2 regions of the Lyngbya sp. CCY1209 genome follow, and region 1 is predicted to be linked to the other one. Evidence: riboswitches for the same ligand, from Rfam matches in the RefSeq annotation. Region 1 holds a riboswitch; the other holds the start of a gene.
The links. A riboswitch is a leader RNA that binds a small molecule or an ion and turns the genes downstream of it on or off. The one in region 1 is predicted to bind thiamine pyrophosphate.
Positions count from the first base shown of each region.

Region 1 (11,032 bases):
AACGCCCGCTCCAGCTCCGCCTCGTCATGGGTCGACAGGCCAAACCGCACGCCGGCCCGGCGCAGGGCGTCGAAATCCGCGGTCTCCATGTCCTCTTGACCGAGGTGCACAAAATCGCAGTTGAGGTCGAGCGCCGCCTGCCAGTGATCGTTGACCACCAGTTGGGCGCCGTAGACCGCACAGAAGTCACGCGCCCGGGCAATCTGACGGCGCACCTCCGCATCGGGCTGATCCTTGATCCGTAGCTGCACCAGCCGCGCGCCCTGCGGCACCAGCAACTCCACCCGGCCCACATGGCCGACGATCAGGTAAAACCGTTCCATCATGTCTTCTCCGCCAAATTCAGGTCCGCCAGTCCCATCACCGGGGTGGAGGGGACCGCCATGTCGCGTCGCTCCATCGGGTCGGCCAGGCAGGCCTTGTGTCCCGCGTCCACCGCCAGCGCCATGGCGCGCGCCATCAGCGCCGGATCGCCCGCCTTGGCCACCGCCGTGTTCAACAGCACCGCATCCATGCCCAGCTCCATCGCGGCCGCCGCATCCGAGGGCCGCCCAATGCCGGCATCCACCACCAGCGGAACATCCGGAAAATGCGCCCGCATCGCGCGCAGCCCCTCGGGGTTCGCCAGCCCGCGACCGGATCCGATCGGCGCGCCCCAGGGCATCAGCACCGTGCAGCCGGCCTCCAGCAGCCGTTCGCCCACCACCAGATCCTCGGTGGTATAGGGAAAGACCTTGAACCCCTCGGCACTCAGCACGCGCGCGGCCTCCACCAGGCCAAAGACATCCGGCTGCAGGGTGTCCGCATGGCCGATGACCTCCAGCTTGATCCAGTCGGTGCCAAAGACCTCCCGCGCCATCTGCGCGGTGGTGATGGCGTCGCGCGCCGAGTGACACCCGGCCGTATTGGGCAGGATGCGCACGCCGGTCTCGCGCAGCAGATCCCAGAACCCCGCGCCAGATCCATTGGCGGCCTCACGGCGCAAGGAGACGGTGACCAGATCGGTGTCGCTGGCGCGGATCGCCGCCTGTAGGACGGCGGGCGAGGGGTATTGCGCGGTGCCCAGAAACAGGCGTGACGTCAGTGTTTCGCCATAGACCTCCATGATCTCAGCCCCCCTGCATCGGCGCCAGAACCTCGATCCGGTCGCCGGGGTGCAGCGGCTGCGCGGCGCGCGCGTCTCGGGCCACGAACTGCCCGTTTAGTGCCGTTGCGATGGCCGGGCTGGTGTAGCCCAGCTCCATCAGCGCGGCGGCCAGCGACGGGCCGGTGATCTCATGCGGTTCGGAATTCACGAGTATTTTCATCGCGGTGCTCCATCAATTGGTCTGCGGCGGCTTCGGCCATGGCCGGGGCCAGCAGGAACCCGTGTCGGTACAGCCCGTTGAGAAACAGCGTGCCGTCACGCCGCTCCAGCCGGGGCAGGTTGTCGGGAAAGGCAGGGCGCAGACCGGCGCCGGTCTCCACCACCTCCGCCTCGGCAAAGGCGGGCGACAGCGCATAGGCCGCCCCCAGCAGCTCCATCAGGGCGCGCAGGGTCGGCGGGCCGGCGTGATCGCTTTCCACCATGGACGCGCCCAGCATGTAGTGCCCATCGCCCCGGGGCACGAGGTAGATCGGCGTGCGCGGATGCAGCAGGCGCAGTGTGCGGCTGATCTCCACCTCCGGGCAGCGCAGGATCGCCATCTCGCCCCGGACCGACCGCAAGGACGGCAGCGGGGCCGCCATGCCGGTGCAATCCAGATCGACCTGCTGCGGGGCCTCGGTGCCGAGGCTGATCTCTCCGCCCAGATCCACCACCGCGCGCGCCAGATCCCGCAGCGCCCGGCGCGGGTCCAGATGCGCCTCGCCCTCAAAGAACAGCCCCTGATCGAACCGCCCCGCCAGCGCCGGTTCCAGCGCGCCGATCTCCGCCCCGCCGACCTGCCGGTACGCACGGGTGCGACGTCCGAAACGTGCCACCTCTGCCCGGTCGCGGCGCGGTGCCACCACCAGCGTGCCGCGCCGGTGCACCGGGGTGATCCGGGCCCACCAGTCGAAGGCGCGGCTGCCGAGAGAGATCACCTCCTCCTCGGCGCTTTCGCGTTCGCACCAGGGCGCCAGCATGCCGCCCGCGTAGCGGGCCGCACTGTCGGCACCGATCCCCCCGGAGCGTTCGAACAGGCGCACCGCCACGCCCCGGCGGGCCAGTGCATAGGCGCAGGCGAGGCCTGCCAGACCTGCGCCCGCGATGGTGATCACGCCGACTCCTCCGGCGTGTCCGCCGCAGCATCCGCCACCGGCACATAAAGCTCGCCCCCTTCGCGGAACTTCGCCGCCATCGCCTCGAACCCCTCCTTCTGGGCCTCGGCGCGGATGTCGTGGCTGATCCGCATGGAGCAGAACTTCGGCCCGCACATGGAACAGAAATGCGCCACCTTGTGCGCCTCTTTCGGCAGGGTCTCGTCGTGAAAGCTCTGTGCCGTTTCCGGGTCCAGCGACAGGTTGAACTGGTCCTCCCAGCGGAACTCAAACCGTGCGCGGCTCAGCGCATCATCACGCCGCTGCGCGCCGGGCAGACCCTTGGCCAGATCAGCGGCATGGGCGGCGATCTTGTAAGTGATCACCCCGGTTTTTACATCATCGCGGTCCGGCAGACCGAGGTGTTCCTTTGGCGTCACGTAACAGAGCATCGCGCAGCCAAACCAGCCGATCATCGCCGCGCCAATGCCAGACGTGATGTGATCGTACCCCGGCGCAATATCCGTGGTCAGCGGCCCCAGCGTGTAAAACGGCGCCTCGTGGCAGCACTCCAGCTGCTTGTCCATGTTCTCCTTGATCTTGTGCATGGCCACATGGCCCGGCCCCTCGATCATCACTTGGCAGTCCTTGGCCCAGGCGATCTTGGTCAGCTCGCCCAGCGTCTCCAGTTCGGCAAATTGCGCCTCGTCATTGGCATCGGCGATCGATCCGGGACGCAAGCCGTCGCCCAGCGAGAAGCTCACATCATAGCGGCGGCAGATGTCGCAGATTTCCTCGAAGTGCTCGTAGAGGAAGCTCTCCTTGTGGTGATGCAGGCACCACTTTGCCATGATCGACCCACCGCGCGACACGATCCCGGTGACGCGTTCCACGGTCATCGGCACCATATGCAGCCGCACGCCTGCGTGGATGGTGAAATAATCGACGCCCTGTTCCGCCTGTTCGATCAGCGTGTCGCGGAACACCTCCCAGGTCAGGTCCTCGGCAATGCCGTTCACCTTTTCCAGCGCCTGATAGATCGGCACGGTGCCGATGGGCACCGGCGAATTGCGGATGATCCATTCCCGGGTGTTGTGGATGTTGCGGCCCGTGGACAGGTCCATCACCGTATCCGCGCCCCAGCGGATCGCCCAGACCAGTTTGTCCACCTCTTCCTCCATCGAGGAGGTGACGGCCGAGGTGCCCATATTGGCGTTGATCTTCACCTTAAAATTGCGGCCGATGATCATCGGCTCCAGCTCCGGGTGGTTGATATTGGCGGGGATGATGGCGCGCCCGGCGGCGATCTCGGAGCGCACGAATTCAGGCGTCACATAGTCGGGGATATTGGCCCCGAAATCCTCGCCATCGCGGCTACCATGACAGGGCGACAGCTCGCGCAGCTGGTTCTCGCGAATGGCGATATACTCCATCTCCGGCGTGATGATCCCGGCGCGGGCATAGGCGAGCTGCGTCGGGGCGGCATCCCCGGTCCCGCGCAGGGGCGCGGGCCGCACCGGGAACTCCGGCACCAGCCGGTCGCCGGCGACAAAGCCATTGTCCGCAGGGGTAACATCGCGGCCCTGATAGGCCTCGACATCGCCGCGATCCTTGATCCAGGCGGCGCGCAGCGGCGCCAGACCCTCGCGAATGTCGGTCAGGATCTCCGGATCCGTATAGGGCCCGGAACTGTCATAGACCGGCAGCGGCGCTTCGCCCGCGGTCGGATGGGTGGCGATTTCACGCATCGGCACGCGGATGTCCTTGTGCATCTCGCCTGCCACATAGATCTTGCGCGACGCAGGCAATGCGCCTGTGGTGATCTTTGGGTTGGGGACGTTCATCTTGGTGCTCCTCGAGTCCATTCTCAAAAAGACACCAATTGAGCCGGGCCGGAGGAAAACGGGGCAGGGGGTACAGGTCCTGCCGTGTCAGAGCAGCGGCGGATCAACCCTGTACCGGGGCGATGCGCGACTGTCCTAGCTTCCTACGCCAGTATCAACTGGGTCAGGTTCTAAGGGTCGCGTCACCGGGATTTCTCCCTGTCTGCCTCTCAGTCCCCTCGGCGGGACTCCCCTGCGTGGCCCTAGGCGTAGGGGAGGACATGGCAGCCCGTCAAGAGGTTTCTGATCCACGCCCACCTGCAGAGAGTTCTGCCGTGCATTCGCCCTATGCGCGTATTTTTGATGGGCATGCCTGAATGAAACTCAAATATATTCAACGCTGTACTGCCCATATTCATGGTTTATATATTATCTATAAAAGATTCGCGCCTCCTTGGCGTGTAGTGTGATCCGTTATCCAGCGAGGCTTCCCATGCTCGACACCCCCCTTATCCGCACCGACTGGACCCGGCAGGAGGCAGAGGAGATCTATGCCCAGCCCTTCATGGATCTGCTGTTTCAGGCCCAGAGCCTGCACCGGCAGATGTTTGATCCCAACGCGGTGCAGAAATCGCGCCTCCTGTCGATCAAGACCGGCGGCTGCGCTGAGGATTGCGCCTATTGCGCGCAATCGGCACGCAATGGAGCGCAGCTCCCGGCCTCCAAACTGATCGAGGTGCAGCGGGTGATTGCCGAGGCCAAGAAGGCCCGCGACGCTGGTGCCACGCGCTACTGCATGGGCGCGGCCTGGCGCGGCCCCAAGGCGCGCGACATGGCTCAGCTGGAAGCGATGATCACGGGCGTCAAGGCGCTGGGGATGGAGACCTGCATGACCCTGGGCATGCTGGAGCAGGATCAGGTGCTGCGCCTGCGGGATGCGGGGCTCGATTACTACAATCACAACATCGACACCTCGGAGCGCTACTACCCGGAGGTCATCACCACCCGCAGCTTTGCGGATCGGCTGGACACCCTGGCGCGGGTGCGCGAGGCCGGGATCAACGTCTGCTCGGGCGGCATCCTTGGCATGGGTGAAGAGCGCGGCGACCGGATCGACATGCTGCTGAGCCTTGCGACGCTGCCGGAACATCCGCAATCAGTACCGATCAACATGCTGATTCCGATGGCAGATACGCCACTGGCCGACACGCCTCCGCTTGATCCGCTCGAATTTGTCCGCACCATTGCGCTGGCCCGCATCCTGATGCCGCGCGCGCATGTGCGGCTCTCGGCCGGGCGCACCGAGATGAGCGATGAACTGCAGGCGATGTGCATCTTTGCCGGGGCGAACTCGATCTTCATGGGCGACACGCTCCTGACCGCCGACAACCCGGAGGAGGACGCGGACGAGGCGCTCTTTGCCCGGCTGGGCCTCAGCGCCATGGCAGCGGGCACGCATGGTACGCGCTGATCTGCGACAATCACGGCCTGCGTCGCCACTGGCGGGCGCCGTCCTTTCGCGCTAATCTGCCGCTTGCGCAGACGACATGCAAAGGACGACCCCATGCAGCTTGCCTATGTGATGACCACCGAACGCGGTGCCACCGACCGCCTGTTGACCGCATTGGCAGAGCGGTTGGCCGAAAGGGGCATTCGCACCGCAGGCATCGTGCAGACCAACACCGATTGCTATGACAGCAAGCTCTGCGACATGGATGTGCGCGTCCTGCCCGAGGGGGAAACCATCCGGATCTCCCAGTCCCTGGGCGAGGGCGCCCGTGGCTGCCGTCTCAACCCCGAGGCGCTCGAACGCGCCGTCGGGCTGGTCACCGCCCAGCTTGCCACCACACCCGCGCCGCAGGTGCTGCTGGTCAATAAATTCGGCAAACACGAGGCCGATGGCCGTGGCATGCGCCCGGTCATCGCCGAAGCGCTGGCCATGGGGCTGCCGGTGGTGTCCGGCGTCAACCGGATGAACGTCGAGGCCTTCGAGGGGTTCGCCGAAGGTCTGGCCGTCGAAACCGCCCCCGATCTCGACACGCTGGTCGCCTGGGTCGAAGCGGCGCTTGCCCAGACGGTCTGACGGCTCGGCCAGGGCGCGCCCGTGATCAGTTCCAGGGGACGCCGAGCAGCGGTTCCTGCCGCGGCACCAGCCTTCATCTTCTTGGAAATATCCCGGGGTCCGGGGCAGCGCCCCGGCGCCATCGCTCACCCGCAAAATCTGCAATAATCCACCTGGCGCAGCCGCACCGGCTTCCCCGGTCGCGCGCGGGGGTGGACCACAGTATTTGGAAAAACGACCCACAGGACGGCGAATACCATCCTGTCTCAGGTCGTTGATTTTTCAGTTGAAAGAGAGAAGATGGTGGGCGACCTAGGAATCGAACCTAGCGTGCGTCTCCGCGAGGGAGTTACAGTCCCCTGCCACACCTTGCGGCCTGTCGCCCACGGTCAGAAGCATGTTGCACCTGACGTGGAGGCGTGATTACTAGCGCACCAAACGGGCGTCAACCGGAAAAGCGCAACTTTTTTCCGCCGCCTCGCATTTTGTTTTCCGGAGCATGTCATGAACAAGAAACCCAGCAAGAAACCCGCCTGGGTGGTGGAAAAGGAAAAGGCCAAAAAGGCGGCCTCGGCGGAAACCGTCTGGCTGTTTGGCCTGCATGCGGTGCGCGATGCGCTGCTCAATCCCCGGCGCGAAAAGCTGCGCCTTGTGGTGACATTGAATGCCCAGAACAAGCTCGAAGACGCCATCGCCGCCTCCGGCATGACACCCGATGTGGTCGATCCGCGCAAATTCTCGGTGCCGATCGATCCCGGCTCGGTGCACCAGGGGGCGGCGCTGGAAGTCAAGCCGCTGAACTGGGGCGGGCTTGAGGACAATTGCATCGGCGCCGAAATCCCGCGGGTGATCCTGCTGGATCGGGTGACCGACCCCCACAACGTTGGCGCCATCCTGCGCTCGGCCGAAGTGCTCGGCGCTTCGGCGGTGATCGGCACCCGTCACCACTCGGCCCCGGAAACCGGGGCTCTGGCCAAAACCGCCTCCGGCGCGCTGGAACGCCAGCCGTACCTGCGCATGCGCAACCTCTCGGACAGTATCGTGGCGCTGCAACAGATGGGGTATCTGGTGCTGGGGCTGGACGGCGAGGCCGAGGAAACCATCGAGGAGGCGGTCGCGGGCCGCACCTCCGATCCGATCGCCCTGGTGCTGGGCGCCGAAGGGCCGGGCTTGCGGCAAAAGACCAAGGAAACCGTCGATAAGCTGGTCAAGATCGACGCGGCGCGCGGTTTTGGCTCGCTCAATGTTTCAAATGCGGCGGCGCTCTCCCTATATGCTTCGTTGAAGGGCTGAACAGGAGGAGGTCCCCATCGCACATAAGAGCATCCCCGGCGGCAAACTCATTCGCTGTTGTTACTGTGGCGTCCAGTCCACATTTGTGCCCGATGCGGCCGTGCACGCGCTGGTGTGTGGCACCTGCGGCGCGCCGCTGTCGGCGCAAAAGATGCGGCCGCTGGCAGGGCAGAAAACGGCGCAGACCCGTGGCAAACGGCCCAAGGCGTCAAAACCGGCCAAACCCAACCCCACCCGCGCGGCAAAGACCGGTGATTGGGGCGATCTGGCAGCGGGGCTGGTGGCCAAGCAGCTGAAAAAGAAAAAGAAGAAGAAGAAGAAATCCGGCTGGAAAAAGGTCTTTGACGCGATCGAGGACATCTTCGACTGACACCGCGTGACAGCCCCCTCAAGGGGGCGCGACGAGGCGCGACGGGGCCGACAGGACAGGCGGGCCCGGCAGACTGCGCGCAGGCCCGCCGTGGGCGCGCGCATTTTGAATCCTGTGTGCAACACTTGTCACAAGCTGTTCAAATTCCCGTATCCGGTCTTTTCCGACGCCGCGCCAGTCGGCATTCTCTGTGCCATCTGAAATCGTGCCGGAGGGAGACTGTGCTGCATCATCGTCTGATACCCGCCCTGCGTGGGCTGGGCGCTGTCATCATGACTGCGGGGATGTGTGCCATGGTCCCCGCAACCCAAGCCGCGGCCGGGACGCTCTATATCGCGGTTGACGACGGAATTGCCATCGGGGGCTACGACCCTGTGTCCTTCCACCTGGCCGACGCGCCATTGAAGGGGCATTCGGATCACGCGCTGATGTGGAAAGGGGCGGTCTGGCTCTTCCACTCCGCCGAGAACCAGTCGCGCTTCGAGGCCAACCCGAGAGCCTATGCACCCCGTTTCGGCGGCCATTGCGCCTATGGCATGGCCCGTGGTCGGGTGTTCGACGGCAATCCCCTGACGTGGGAGATCGTCGACGGGCGGCTCTATCTGTTTCATACGCCGCGGGTGGAGGCCTTGTGGCTGGCAGAGCCGGACGGGATGATCCGGGCGGCACGGGCGGCCTGGCCCGGAGTGCTGCAAGCGGATTGATCACGCGCTTGGTGCTGCGCGGGGCAGAGTCAAGCTGCAATACACGCGCCCTCTTCACAAAAAAGAGAGCCGCTCTTTCAATCCGCCGCGACAGCCCCAGATTCAATAGCAGGCTGTGGCTTTGGAACCGCCACAGATCTTTTTCACTGTCCCTCGTTCCACACCTCGCGCCCGGAGCTTCTTCGGGCGCTTTTTTCTTGGCGCCTCTGCCCGCAGGTCTGCGAGGTGTCTGCGTGGCGGGGCTTGCGCTGACGGCAACACCTGCGCAGAGTGTCCACATGTATTCGGATGCGCATCTCAGAACCATATTGACCCGCACAAAGGTGATCGCCGTTGTCGGGGTCTCGCCCAATCCGGTGCGGCCGAGCTATTACGTCGCCCGCTACCTGTCGCTGAAGGGCTATCGGGTGATCCCGGTGAACCCGGGCCATGCCGGAACGCAGTTGTTTGGCGCAACGGTGCACGCATCGCTCTCCGAGATTGCGGAGCCGGTGGATATGGTCGATATCTTCCGCCGCCCCGAAGCGGTGCCCGGCATCGTGGAAGAGGCGCTTGCAGCCTTTCCGACGCTGCGGACGATCTGGATGCAGATCGGGGTGGAGCATGCCGAGGCCGCGGCACAGGCGCAGGCCCGTGGCGTGGATGTGATCCAGAACCGCTGCCCAAAGATCGAATACCAGCGCCTGTTCGGCGAGCTGCGCCAGGGCGGCTTTGCAACCGGTATCATTTCCTCAAAACTCTGAAGGGCGGGCGAGGGGCGGCTCCCGCCCGTCGTTGCGCATGGGACATGCGCGCCTCCCGTTGGGCCCGGCGCCTTGCCTGGCGGCAAGGCGCGGTCCTCTGCCGGGGTTAGCGGAGGGGGCGCACGCCATCGTCGAACGTCACGTGGCGTTTCTGAAACCGGGTGCCCTCGATGCAGTCTGGGGCGCTGATCCGGTCCATGCGGAAATGGCGCACCGCCGCGCGGTCGGGATCCCAGGCCACCAGATACCACAGAGGCGGCAGCACCAGGATCGCCTGCGGCTCGACCCGGCGGGTCGAGGTGGCCCCCTTTGCATCGCGGTATCGGAACGCGAGGAGAACCCGATCCAGGAATGCCGTCTCGAAGGCTGGCAGCAGCGCCGGGTCCATCGGGCCGAGGTCGGAAATGTCCACCTGCGGGGCCAGCCTGCCGACATAGAGACAGTCCAGGAAACGCCGCAGGTCGCGGATCTTGTCCGCCGGCAGTGACCTTTCGATCTTGGCCAAGCCGCTGTCGGCGAGCCCGGAAAACGGCAGCTGGCCGGCGGCCTTCATGCTTGCAACGCTGATCACCAGCGCAAAGACCTCGGTCACCGACAGGCGCGCGGTGGCCCGCACGGAGCCGATATCAAGGCAGAGACCGCCGCCGCGCCCGGGATCGGCATGGATCACATACCCCTCATCCCGCAGCGCGGCGATGTCCCGCAGGATGGTGCGGCGCGAGGCGCTGACATCATGGGCCAGGGCGCGCACCGTCGTGCTGCCCCTGCGGCGCAGAATGCGCAGGATGCTGTCCTGTCGGTGACGCGGAGTCATATCCGTCTGCGGCCCCCTCAAATGGTGTCAGAATTTGGCACCATTGCAGATTAGGCCGCGTTTGACGTGTTCAACAAGGAGATAACGCGATGCCTGAGACGACCCTTTTTCCCGCCCCCAGCTTTGTTTCTGTGAATGGTGTCGAACTGGAGGTGTTCGAGTGCGGCCAGGAAAACGCCGGCCACCCGATCCTGCTGTGCCACGGCTGGCCGGAGCATGCCTATTCCTGGCGCGAGCAGATGCCGGCGCTGGCGGCGGCCGGGTACCATGTGATCGCCCCGAACCAGCGCGGCTATGGACGGTCGTCCCGTCCGGCCGAGGTTGAGGCCTATGACATTGCCGCCCTGACGGGGGATCTGGTGGGGCTGCTGGATCACTTCGGCTATCAGCAGGCCATATGTGTGGGGCATGACTGGGGCGCGAATGTGGTCTGGGGGCTGGCACAACTGCATCCGGACCGGGTGTCCGGCATCGTCAGCCTGGCCTTGCCCTACCAGCCCCGCACGCCGAAACCCTGGATCGAATTCATCGAGGAGGTGTTTGGCAGCGACCACTACCTTGTGCATTTCAACCGCCAGCCCGGGGTGGCGGATGCGGTGCTCGACCAGAACGCGGCGCAGTTCCTGCGCAACCTGTTTCGCAAGAACCTGCCGCCGGCGCAGCCTTCACCGGGCATGATGATGATGGATCTGGCCCTTGCGCAGCAGCCGCAGGGCGACCCGGTGATGTGTGACGAGGATCTGGCGGTCTTTGTGTCCGCCTTTGCGGAGACCGGGTTCACCGGTAGCATCAACTGGTATCGCAACCTCGACCGCAACTGGCATCTTCTGGCCGATGTCGCGCCCCGGATCGACCAGCGCGCCCTGATGATCTATGGCGCGCAGGACACGATCCCCCAATCCGATAGTCTGACGGAGTTCGTGCCCAACGTGGAGATCGTCACCCTGGAGTGTGGCCACTGGATTCAGCAGGAACGCCCGCAGGAGACGACAGAGGCAATCCT
Region 1 is NZ_JAYFER010000675.1:2,064-13,095, forward strand. Features, by position in the region: gene AC0QHF_RS27890 (thiamine phosphate synthase) at 1-326, opposite strand, end outside; gene AC0QHF_RS27895 (thiazole synthase) at 323-1,105, opposite strand; gene thiS (sulfur carrier protein ThiS) at 1,110-1,295, opposite strand; gene AC0QHF_RS27905 (FAD-dependent oxidoreductase) at 1,276-2,241, opposite strand; gene thiC (phosphomethylpyrimidine synthase ThiC) at 2,238-4,064, opposite strand; TPP riboswitch at 4,188-4,308, opposite strand; gene bioB (biotin synthase BioB) at 4,537-5,514, shown strand; gene AC0QHF_RS27920 (DUF2478 domain-containing protein) at 5,608-6,126, shown strand; tRNA gene AC0QHF_RS27925 (tRNA-Tyr) at 6,407-6,490, opposite strand; gene rlmB (23S rRNA (guanosine(2251)-2'-O)-methyltransferase RlmB) at 6,610-7,398, shown strand; gene AC0QHF_RS27935 (hypothetical protein) at 7,484-7,768, shown strand; gene AC0QHF_RS27940 (YHS domain-containing (seleno)protein) at 8,062-8,472, shown strand; gene AC0QHF_RS27945 (CoA-binding protein) at 8,751-9,215, shown strand; gene AC0QHF_RS27950 (helix-turn-helix transcriptional regulator) at 9,322-10,029, opposite strand; gene AC0QHF_RS27955 (alpha/beta fold hydrolase) at 10,119-11,032, shown strand, end outside.

Region 2 (11,032 bases), on a different contig from region 1:
TGAAGGCCGGGAGTCGGGAGTCAATACTAGCTCGCTAAAACTTATCAACCGATACCGACAAGCCTTTGGCGGTCTAGCACTCACTCCAGACTTCCCTGGCCCCAAGTTGAGATGAATGGCAGAATCGAGCCGCAGTGTTGTTTCCGCTACTTCTCGGTTCCGATTCGGGGAATCTTAGCTCAAGCCAGAGCAGATGTAGTCAAAGTAAATGCCCATTTCCTTGCCGGCGTCGGCGCCCACCAATGAGGCGGTCACTTCTTTCATGGCTTGGATGGCTTGGACGGTGGCACCGATGGGTACGCCCAGGGAATTGTAGGTTTCCTTCAGACCGTTGAGGACGCGCTCATCCAGGATGGACGGGTCGCCGGCCAGCATCGCGTAGGTGGAGTAGCGGAGGTAGTAGTCCAAGTCGCGGATGCAGGCGGCGTAACGGCGGGTGGTGTACATATTTCCGCCGGGACGGGTGATGTCGGAGTACAGCAGGGACTTGGCCACCGCTTCTTTGACGATGTTAGCGGCGTTGGCGCTGATGGTGGTGGCGGCGCGGACGCGCAGTTCACCCGTGGCGAAGTAAGCTTTCAGCTTGTCGAGGGCACTCGAATCCAGGTACTTACCTTGAACGTCGGAGGAGTTGATTACGGAAGTGATTGCGTCTTGCATGATGGTTTCGTTTGCTAATGGTCGCTTAATCTAAGGTGGTCAGAGATTGATCAGGGCGTTGGCCGCGCCTATGACATCGCACCGATGAGGTAGTCAAAGTATTGGGCGGCTTCGGCCGCATCTTCTCCAGACAGCAGGGAAGTGGCGACACCCTTCATGGCCCGCACCCCTTCAGCTACGGCTTCGATGGGAGTACCGAGGGACTTGTACATTTCGCGGACGCCGACGACCCCGATTTCTTCGATGGGGGTCACGTCGCCGGCCACAATTCCGTAGGTGATCAGACGCAGGTAGTAGTCGAGGTCCCGCAGGCAGGTGGCGGTCATTTCTTCACCGTAGGCATTTCCACCGGGAGAAGTGACGTCGGGGCGCTTCTGGAACAGTTGATTTCCGCCCTCTTTGACGATGCGCTCGCGGGCGCCCGTCAGGGTTTCGGCGATCCGAACCCGACGTTCGCCGGTGGTGACAAAAGATTTGATCCGGTTCAACTCACCCGGGCTCAGATAACGCGCTTCAGCGTCTGCATTCACGATGGATTTGGTAACGATACTCATTTTCTACCACAGGGTTTAGCTAATGTGTTCATGATTACGCCAACGACTCGTCTCGTCACGAGCCAGAGGTCGTTGCTTCTCAGCTTGGGGAAGGCCCCTCATCACTCCGCTCGGGGCGGGGGGTGGCGGGAACTTCTCCTGAGAGGGCAAGCCTTGGCCGCGGCCAAGATTACCGCGTGATTCTCTCCGATCGCGATCGCGCCGGAGAGGTTTGGGCTTTCCGGCCGTTTTGCCGGATGGAACCCCGCTAGGTCGGGTTGGGTCGGCGAGATTCTCTCCGGGGCGGACGAGACCCGAGGGGATTGCACGGCACCGGCGGCAGTTGTCCCGCTTCAGGGCCTAGACATCGCCCGTCGGTCACAATTCGCTCCCGTTTTTAACCCCGCGACACGATGACCTATCGCAATGTAATTTTGAGGCGTCACGTTCACATCCTTAGTCGATTTGTAATAGTTTTTAACATTTCGTCCGCCACCCCCCCCGAGAACGGGTCGGGGGACTCGGCTTTTCCAGACCGCAAAACCGGAGGGGTTCGGGGGGCGCTTTGTCCCTCGCAGCGGGTGTTCGGGCGACTTTTTCGATTCCGTCCCCGCCACTCCGCCCCCGACCCCCCGCCCCGGGAACGGAGCGGTCGTTCCGAAGAATTTGTGGCCGATCGCGATCGCGGTTCGACCCCCGAAAAGGAGCGCCATCCGATCGCGGTCGATGGGGGTCAAACGGAAAAATAATATCGTTTTATATTATTTGATAAAAATTAAAATATAAAAATAATTAAAACCGACAATAAATTTTAAATCGTAGATTTAGATGCATTTAATGTCGATTTGAAGTCAATATAGAAAATATCGTCAAAGCCGAACGATCAGAGAATGAAGCCGAAAAAAAAAACACGGGCCGAAATAAAAGCGGGTGTCGCGGTCAAAAAAGCCCGGATTTTGGGGTCGGACGGCGCGAAGGCAAACCGGATCGGGGCGGGGAAATTCCAATTTTGCGATCGCCCAATGTAAAATAAACTTGAAAAAGTGTAACAATTCATGAAGCTAGGTGCCCCAACTCATTGATGACAGTGTTCACATCCAACCCCATCTCATCTGACCGAGCCTCCGTCCGTCCCCGGGTGCGACTCATCCCCACGGGCTTACTCGCCGTCGCCCTGAGTCTCATCCTGGCGATGTTTCTGGGAAGTGCCCCGGCTTGGGCGAATATCGACGACGATCACTTCGACGGCAATATTTTCGCCCTCTACGGCGGAAACGGGTCCCTCGTCCCGCCCCGAGTCGAACTGTCCCAGTCGTTAAAAATCCACAAACCCGCCCTCCTGGTCTTTTTCCTCGACGACAGCAAAGACTGCAAACTGTTTTCCACCACGGTTTCCCGGCTACAAGAATTTTACGGGCGGGCCGCGGACTTCATCCCCGTCAACGTCGATGCGATCGTGGCCGAGAACGGGACCCAATCCCCCACGGAACCGGGCTATTACTATCGCGGATACGTCCCCCAAACCGTACTCATCGACGAGTCCGGCGAAGTCGTCCTGGACGAAATCGGGCTGGTGTCCTACGAGCGAGTCGATGATGTCTTCCGGGAAGTCTTCGATCTCCTGCCGCGATCGGAATCCGTCGAACTGCGGCGTCAACCCGTCAACGAAATCAACAACGAACTGGTGAAAGATTAATTGATAATTGATAATTGATAATTGATAATTATCAATCGATCGCCCCAGTCTCGACTCCCGTCCCTGCCCCGGGCTCGGGAGTTGAGCTGCTTGTCCGTTTTTTTCGTTGCGTTGAGTAGCAGATTTGCGGTCGTAAAAATGTTATATTGAATACTAAAAGCGGTTTTAAATCTTTAATTCCCAGCCTCACAAAGTTGGCTCTCCGGACGGCGGGCAGAATCCGGGAAACGGCGGGTCACGAGGATTTCGGGGCCGGGTCACAAACCGAACGGAGGACAGCAAAAATGGGATATCAAAAAATTTTAGTGGCGCTCGATCGCTCCTCCCACAGCGAAATCGTTCTCGAAGAAGCGATCGCCCTGGCCAAACCAAACGGCGCCCAACTGATGATCTTCCACCGCCTGGAAGTGAACGACCCCGACCCCTACGGCTACAGCGACCTCCACGCCAGCAACATCGCCCGCTACTCCCAGATCATGCAGGAACGACTCGAAAGCGAACTCGACCACATCCGCAGTTGGTTGGATTCCTGCGTCCGCCGCGCCGCGGACCAAAATATCACCGCAGACTGGAACTGGAAAATGGGAGACACCGGACGCTGCATCTGTCAGATGGCCAAGGATTTCGGGACGGATCTGATCGTGGTGGGCCGCCGGGGACACCAGGGGGTCATCGAAGCCCTACTCGGCAGCGTCAGCAACTTCGTCGTCCACCGCGCCCCCTGTTCCGTCCTCATCGTCCAGAGTCGGGAGTCGGGAATTTAATTGATAATTGATAATTGATAATTGATAATTGATAATTATCAATTCTGCCTCCCGCCCCATCTCGTAACAAATCGACATGAACATTTATTAACCGATCCTGGCTCAAGTCCCGCCAGAAGTGTTAACATCTTCAACTAATTCACAGAGCTAGGGGTGCCTGCGAAGTCCAGGCTGAGAGACACCCTTGGAACCTGAGTCCGGCTAGTACCGGCGTAGGGAAGCTGTTAACAGAGGGAATAAATTATGCGAGCTGAATGGGTTGCCAAGCGACGCGGGCAGGCTAACGTGTCTCAGATGCACTATGCCCGCCAGGGAATCATTACCGAGGAAATGCACCATGTGGCGACTCGGGAAAACCTCCCCGCCGACTTGATTCGGGACGAAGTGGCACGGGGTCGGATGATTATTCCCGCCAATATCAACCACCCCAATTTGGAACCGATGTGCATCGGAATCGCCTCCAAGTGCAAAGTCAACGCCAACATCGGCGCCTCCCCCAACTCCTCCAACTTGCAGGAAGAAGTGGACAAGCTGAATTTGGCGGTGAAATACGGGGCCGATACGGTGATGGACCTGTCCACCGGCGGGGGCGATTTGGATACCATCCGCACCGCCATCATCGACGCTTCCCCGGTTCCCATCGGGACGGTCCCGATCTATCAGGCTTTGGAAAGCGTCCACGGCAACATCGAAAAGCTGACGCCGGACGATTTCCTGCATATCATCGAAAAACACGCCCAGCAGGGTGTGGATTACATGACGATTCACGCCGGGATTTTGATCGAGTATTTGCCTTTGGTGCGGAATCGGATTACCGGGATTGTGTCTCGGGGCGGCGGGATCATCGCCCGGTGGATGCTGCACCACCACAAGCAAAATCCCCTTTACACCCACTTCGACGACATTATCGAAATTTTCAAGAAGTACGATGTCTCGTTCAGTTTGGGGGATTCCCTGCGTCCGGGTTGCACCCACGACGCATCGGATGAGGCGCAACTGGCGGAGTTGAAGACGCTGGGAGAGTTGACGCGCCGCGCCTGGGAACATGACGTCCAGGTGATGGTGGAAGGCCCCGGTCACGTTCCGATGGATCAGATCGAGTTCAACGTCAAGAAGCAGATGGAGGAGTGTTCCGAGGCGCCCTTCTATGTGTTGGGACCGCTGGTGACGGATATTGCTCCCGGTTATGACCATATCACGTCCGCGATCGGTGCGGCGATGGCGGGATGGTACGGGACGGCGATGCTGTGCTATGTGACGCCGAAGGAACATTTGGGGCTTCCGGATGCGGAGGATGTTCGGAATGGTTTGATCGCGTATAAAATTGCGGCCCACGCGGCGGATATTGCGCGTCATCGTCCGGGTGCGCGCGATCGCGATGACGAACTGTCGGCGGCGCGATACAATTTCGACTGGAACAAACAGTTTGAATTGTCCCTCGATCCCGATCGCGCCCGGGAGTACCACGACGAAACCCTGCCGGCGGACATCTACAAAACGGCCGAATTCTGCTCGATGTGCGGCCCGAAATTCTGCCCGATGCAGACGAAGGTGGATGCGGACGCGCTGACGGAGTTGGAGAAGTTCTTGGCGGCGGAAGAGGAGAAGAAGAAGGAAGTCGCGAAGGCTTAATGGCTCGTTTAATTTTGATTTGAAAGAAGGCGGGGGGTTGCCCCTGCCTTTTTTTTAGATGATTCAATTCGGAAAATTAACCACAGAGGCACAGAGGACACGGAGAGTTGGATGAGTTGTCATGAACAGTGGGAAAATGTCACCGGATTTTGAATGATATCATGTTTGCTAAAATAGTTTTTACGAGAAAAGGACGAGAGCTTGAAAGCCGTGTCTTTTTAAAGGCTCGATCGCATTGTCGGCCCCCATGGGACCCCCGGCGAGTTATGGCTTCAATTTGTGTCCTCTATCTCAGCCGCGATCGCCCTTCCCCTCGTCGCGCTCTCCTGGCAGCTTCCTTGGAATTCCGTACAACTCGCGATCGCCACCCTTTTCGCTTTCGACCTCACCGGAGGGATTGTCACCAACGCCACCCCCGCCGCCAAACGCTGGTATCATCGCCCCGGTCAAACATTCCGCCACCACTTCGGTTTCGTAGCGATTCACGGCCTGCATTTATTCATCGTGGCGACCCTCTTTCGCGGCGGAGATTGGTTCTTTTTTGGTTTGACTTACAGTTTCTTACTTTTGGGGTCTAGTTTGATTTTGACCGTCCCCCGCGATCTGGGTCGTCCCGTGGCGCTACTATTGTTTAGCATCGGTCTTTTATTCGGCTTTTATCTGATTCCGCCGACGGTGGGTTTGGAGTGGTTTTTGCCATTTCTGTGGCTGAAACTATTTGTGAGTCATCTCCTGCCAGAATAGCGATCGCCCTTGAAATAACAAGGGGTGATAAGAAATGGGAAACCATCGCCGATCGTGGGACAACTCGGCTTCACCTGAGCTACAATATTAAAGTTAAAAACTCCGAGTTTTTCCCACCGTCCCAATTGCCCCAAACCCGAATCTATGCGACGTTCTACTTTCGGTCAGTCGGCGGTCAGCCTCACATTATTGAGCGCGATCGCCTTCGGTATTTACCCGCCGGGAATCGCCCAAACGCCTCCTCCGTCCGATTCGACTTCTCCCATTCAACCCGGAGTCGCCTATCGCCTGGGGGAGAGCGATCGCGTCCAAATCGACGTGTTTGGCGTCGAGAAATATAGCGGGGAATATCTGGTTTTGGCTGACGGTACGCTGAACCTGCGGGGAGTCGGCGTCGTCCGGGTCGGGGGACTCACCATCCCCGAGGCTCAAATTCTCGTTTCCCGACAGTACGCCAGCCTCCTCCAACAGCCTGTTGTCACCCTCAGTTTGGTGGAACCCCGGCCCATTCAGGTGGCGATCGCCGGAGAAGTGTCCCGTCCCGGCTCCTACACCGTCACCTTTGCAGACGGACAACAATTTCCCCACGTGACCGACATCCTGAACCTCGCCGGGGGCATCACCCAGGCGGCGGACGTCAGGGAGGTGCGACTCCGGCGGGCCCATTCCGCCGATCGCCCCATCATCCTCGACCTGGGCGAATTGGTCGAGCAGGGGAATCTGAGCCAAAATCCGGTGCTGCTGGACGGGGACAGTATTTTCGTGCCGACGGCCACATCTTCAGATCCGGCCCAAATGCGACAGTTCGCGTCTACCAGCCTCGTCCCCCAGGCGATCGACCCGGTTCAGGTGGCGGTCGTCGGGGAGGTTTTCCGTCCCGGTTCCTATGCGATCGCGCCCCAGGCGACCGAAGACGGCGACGCCGCCAATTTCCCCACCCTCACCCGAGCCCTGCAGGTGGCGGGAGGAATTCAAGAGGAAGCCGATATCCGTCAAATCGAACTTCGCCGGAGTACCCGCTCCGGGTTGCAGGTTTTCACGGTCAACCTGTGGGACCTGTTGCAGTCCGGGGATATCACCCAGGATCTGTTTTTGCAGGATGGAGATACGATTGTCGTCCCCACGGCCGAGGCGATCGCGCCGGAAGAGTTGGAAACCCTGGCATCGGCTAACTTCTCGCCGGAAACCATCAACGTGAATGTGATCGGGGAAGTGGTCAATCCGGGGGCGATACGGGTGCCGCCGAATACTCCTTTAAATCAGGCTTTACTCGCTGCCGGTAGTTTCGACCCGGTTCGAGCCCAAAAAGGGAGCGTGGAACTCATCCGTCTGAACCCGAACGGGACGGTTTCTCGCCAGACGATACTGGTCGATCTCGCGAGCGGAGTTTCCCCCGAAAATAACCCGGTGTTGCGAAATAATGATGTCGTCGTCGTGAATCGTTCCGCTCTGACGGCCGTCAGCGATACGGCGGAGGAAGTTTTCCGACCGGTGCGAGCGATCACCAATATCGCCGCCTTTTTCCGCCTCTTTTTTTAGGATCAATACTTCGGTATTGCTTTCAAAACAGTTCTCCGTCGGGGTCGCGATGATGGCAAAGGTGACGAACCTGGTATTTTAAGTAAGATCGTGTCCGGACGCTCAACCGCAAGCCATGACTCTAGAAAGCTCCAAATTCCCCAACCTGCAACGGGCGATCGCAGCGGAACTCTCCCCCGAGGGACTTTTCTCCAGCCTCGTCGCCGGTGTGGTTGTCGGCGCCATCGGCGTGACGATGTGCATCTCCTACGCCGCTTTAATTTTTTCCGAACACCTGGCCGAATTCCTCACCGCCGGCATCGGCATCGCCTTTTTCAGTGCGGGAATAATTTGCGCGATCGTCGCAGTTTTGAGTTCTTCCCCCGCCGGGATGATCGCCATCCCCCTCCCCGCCGCCGTGCCGATTTTGGCGTTGATGGTGGCCGAGATCGGCGATCGCTTGCCAGAAGACGCACCCCCCGATATTTTATTTTCAAGTGCGATCGTGGCGATCGGTTTGACGGCTTTAATCACCGGCGTTTTTCTCCTCATCCTCGGACTCCTGAAAGCCGGAGAGTTGATCCGCTTCATCCCCTATCCCGTCGTGGGTGGCTTCCTCGCCGGCGTTGGTTGGCTGCTGTTCGAGGGGGGGTTCGCCGTCACCACCGGGGAAGAATTGAATTGGGCCCAATTGCCAGTTTTATTGGCACCCGATTTATTGCTGCGGTGGTTGCCGGCGTTGGCGTTTGCGGTGGCGTTGCTGCTGCTGTCCCGCCGCTACCCGAAATTCCCGGTGCTCCCCGTCGGCTTCGTCGTGGCGTTGGTGTCTTTTTACCTAATTTTGGCGTTCACCGATACGTCTTTGGCGGCGGCGACGGACGGGGGGTGGTTGTTGGGTCCGTTTCCCGAGGGGGGCGGTTCCTGGCGTCCGGTGGGTTTGGAGACGCTGAAACGGGCGAATTGGTCCGCGATCGGCGATCGCCTGGGGGATATGGGGGCGATTACGATTATCACCACTTTGGAACTGCTGCTGACGGCGAGTAGCATGGAATTAATCACGAACCGCGATATCGATTTAAACCGGGAATTGCGGGCGGCGGGGGTCGCCAATTTGCTGTCCGGTTTGGGCGGCGGTTTGGTGGGTTCTCACGTCACGTCTCTGAGCGTTTTGGCGACGAAAATGGGCGCGTCGCGGCGGTTGGTGGCACTGTCGGCGGCGGCGGTTTTTGCGGTGATGTTGGCGGTGGGGATCTCGGTTTTGTCGCTGTTTCCGAGGGTGGTTTTGGGGGGGTTCCTGCTGTTGCTGGGGCTGTCGTTTTTGGTGGAGTGGCTGTACGACGCCTGGTTTGAATTGCCGAAGTCTGACTATTTTTTGGTGATTGTAATTTTGCTGGCGATCGCAACTTTTGAACTGTTGGAAGGGGTGGCGGTCGGTTTGGTGGTGGCGATCGTTTTGTTCGTCATCAATTACAGCCGCATCGACGTGACCAAACACACGTTTTCGGGTGCCAACCGCAAGAGTTACGTCCAGCGATCGCGGGATCAGGAATTGTTGTTGCAGGAACGGGGAGAGAAAATTTACATCCTGGAATTGCAGGGATTTATCTTTTTCGGAACGGCGAATAAGTTACTCAAGCAAGTTCGGGAACGGTTGGGGGCGGAAGACCAACCGCCACTGCGGTTTTTGGTGCTGGATTTTCGGTTGGTGAACGGCCTCGATTCTTCGGTGGTGGTGAGTTTCGCCAAGTTGCGCCAGATCGCCCAAAAGGAGAATTTGGCGATCGCATTGACGAACCTACAACCGGCGGTGGAATCTCAACTCAAACAGGGCGAAATTTTGGAATCGGAGGACTCGACATTCCGGGTGTTTGCCGACCTCGATCGCGGTTTGGAGTGGTGCGAAGATCGGCTTTTGGAGGAGTCGAAGTTGGATGATTCCGGGGTTTCTCCCCTGCCGGAACAACTGCGGCGGTTCATTGCCGAACCCCGAGATGTCGAGACGTTGATGGGGTATTTTCAATATTTGGAAATTGCCGCCGGTGAGACTTTATTTCGCCAGGGCGATCCCTCCGACGGTTTGTATTTCCTGGAGTCGGGACGGGTCAGCGTTGTTTTCGAGTTGGAAGACGGGAGCGAAAAGCGGGTGCAAACCTACACCGGCGGCACGATTTTGGGGGAGATGGGGTTGTATCAGAACGCGCCGCGATCGGCTTCCGTTATCGCGGAAGAAAATAGCGATCTTTACCATCTTTCGACCGTCGCCTTTGAGAAAATAGAGACGGAACAGCCGCAGTTGGCACAAGAATTTCACAAGGCGATCGTCCGGCTGTTGTCGGCCCGTTTGAAACAGCGATCGGCGGAGTTGCAACATTTGTTGCAGTGAGTTTGTATTGTCGGGGAACTGCCCCTGATTTCACCTGCCTTGAAATGAATTTAAAGGCTCACAGCAAAAGTCCACGCTTGCGTGGACTCGGTTGGACATAGACTATAGCAATCGGAAATCATTGGAAAATTGTCTGGCCCCCAAACCCCCAATTCTGGGGGCTTTGAACGAGTCGGATTTTTACGAATCATTTCACACTGCTATATCCCGATCGCCATATCATATCAGATCCGGTTATCCCCTCCTAAACCTCCCCAATCATCTGAATATGATTTGAGCGATCCCCCTAAATCCCCCTTAAAAAGGGGGACTTTGAGAACCGTTATTAACCCCAAAATAGAGGCGGGAGTAGGCATTGCGATTTATTGGTAGGGGCAATCTCCTTGATTGCCGCCGCGACCGCCGCCGCGACCGCCGCGACCCCGCCCTTGACCTTGACCGAGTTGGGCGCGTTGTTCGGGGGTGAGGGTGTCGCGAATTTGCAACTGTGTCTCGAAGCGCCGATCGCCCAAAGCGCGGCTCAATTCCTGATTGTTTTGACGCTGTTGGCGCAGTTGTTCGGCGCTGGCGTCACTTTGCCGGAGCGATCGCATTTGATCGCGATTTTCCCGCAATTGCTGGCGCTGAGTGTCGGAATCGGCGTAGGTGCGATCGCGAATTTCTTGGATTTCTTGCTGTTGTTCGGCACTCAAATTTAAACCATTGAATCCCATGCCACGACCCGGACCGGCGAAGGCCGCCGCCGCACTCAGGGGAAGAAATAAACTCGTCACTGCAATTGTAGAGAATAATTTTTGCATTTTCATCGTCCGATCTCCTTCAATCTTGTTTTGAGGATTGACTCTTTCGAGCTTTGATTTCATCATAGGGGTGGAGGGGGCGCGATCGCCTCGATCAAAGTTCCCAATTTGGATGGTTACAATGTCGGATTGAAATGAAGGTTGGCGATCGCACCAAAGACCTATTCACCTAGTCCTTAAGTACCAAATGCCCGAGGTTGGTCGGAGATTTTACCCTTTAAATGGGTGGCAGATGCGTTTTAAACTATAGCAATTCAACGAGATATTTTATCCCCCATGCGATGGTTTCGTCGTCCGAAGTC
Region 2 is NZ_JAYFER010000570.1:22,943-33,974, reverse strand. Features, by position in the region: gene apcB (allophycocyanin subunit beta) at 175-660, opposite strand; gene apcA (allophycocyanin subunit alpha) at 729-1,214, opposite strand; gene AC0QHF_RS20070 (hypothetical protein) at 1,607-1,942, shown strand; gene AC0QHF_RS20065 (thylakoid membrane photosystem I accumulation factor) at 2,386-2,889, shown strand; gene AC0QHF_RS20060 (universal stress protein) at 3,174-3,653, shown strand; TPP riboswitch at 3,793-3,889, shown strand; gene thiC (phosphomethylpyrimidine synthase) at 3,897-5,285, shown strand; gene AC0QHF_RS20050 (hypothetical protein) at 5,565-6,029, shown strand; gene AC0QHF_RS20045 (SLBB domain-containing protein) at 6,174-7,568, shown strand; gene AC0QHF_RS20040 (SLC26A/SulP transporter family protein) at 7,684-9,930, shown strand; gene AC0QHF_RS20035 (Spy/CpxP family protein refolding chaperone) at 10,293-10,736, opposite strand; gene AC0QHF_RS20030 (sensor histidine kinase) at 11,007-11,032, shown strand, end outside.
Region 2: another riboswitch for thiamine pyrophosphate. It lies ahead of thiC (phosphomethylpyrimidine synthase); the one in region 1 lies ahead of thiC (phosphomethylpyrimidine synthase ThiC).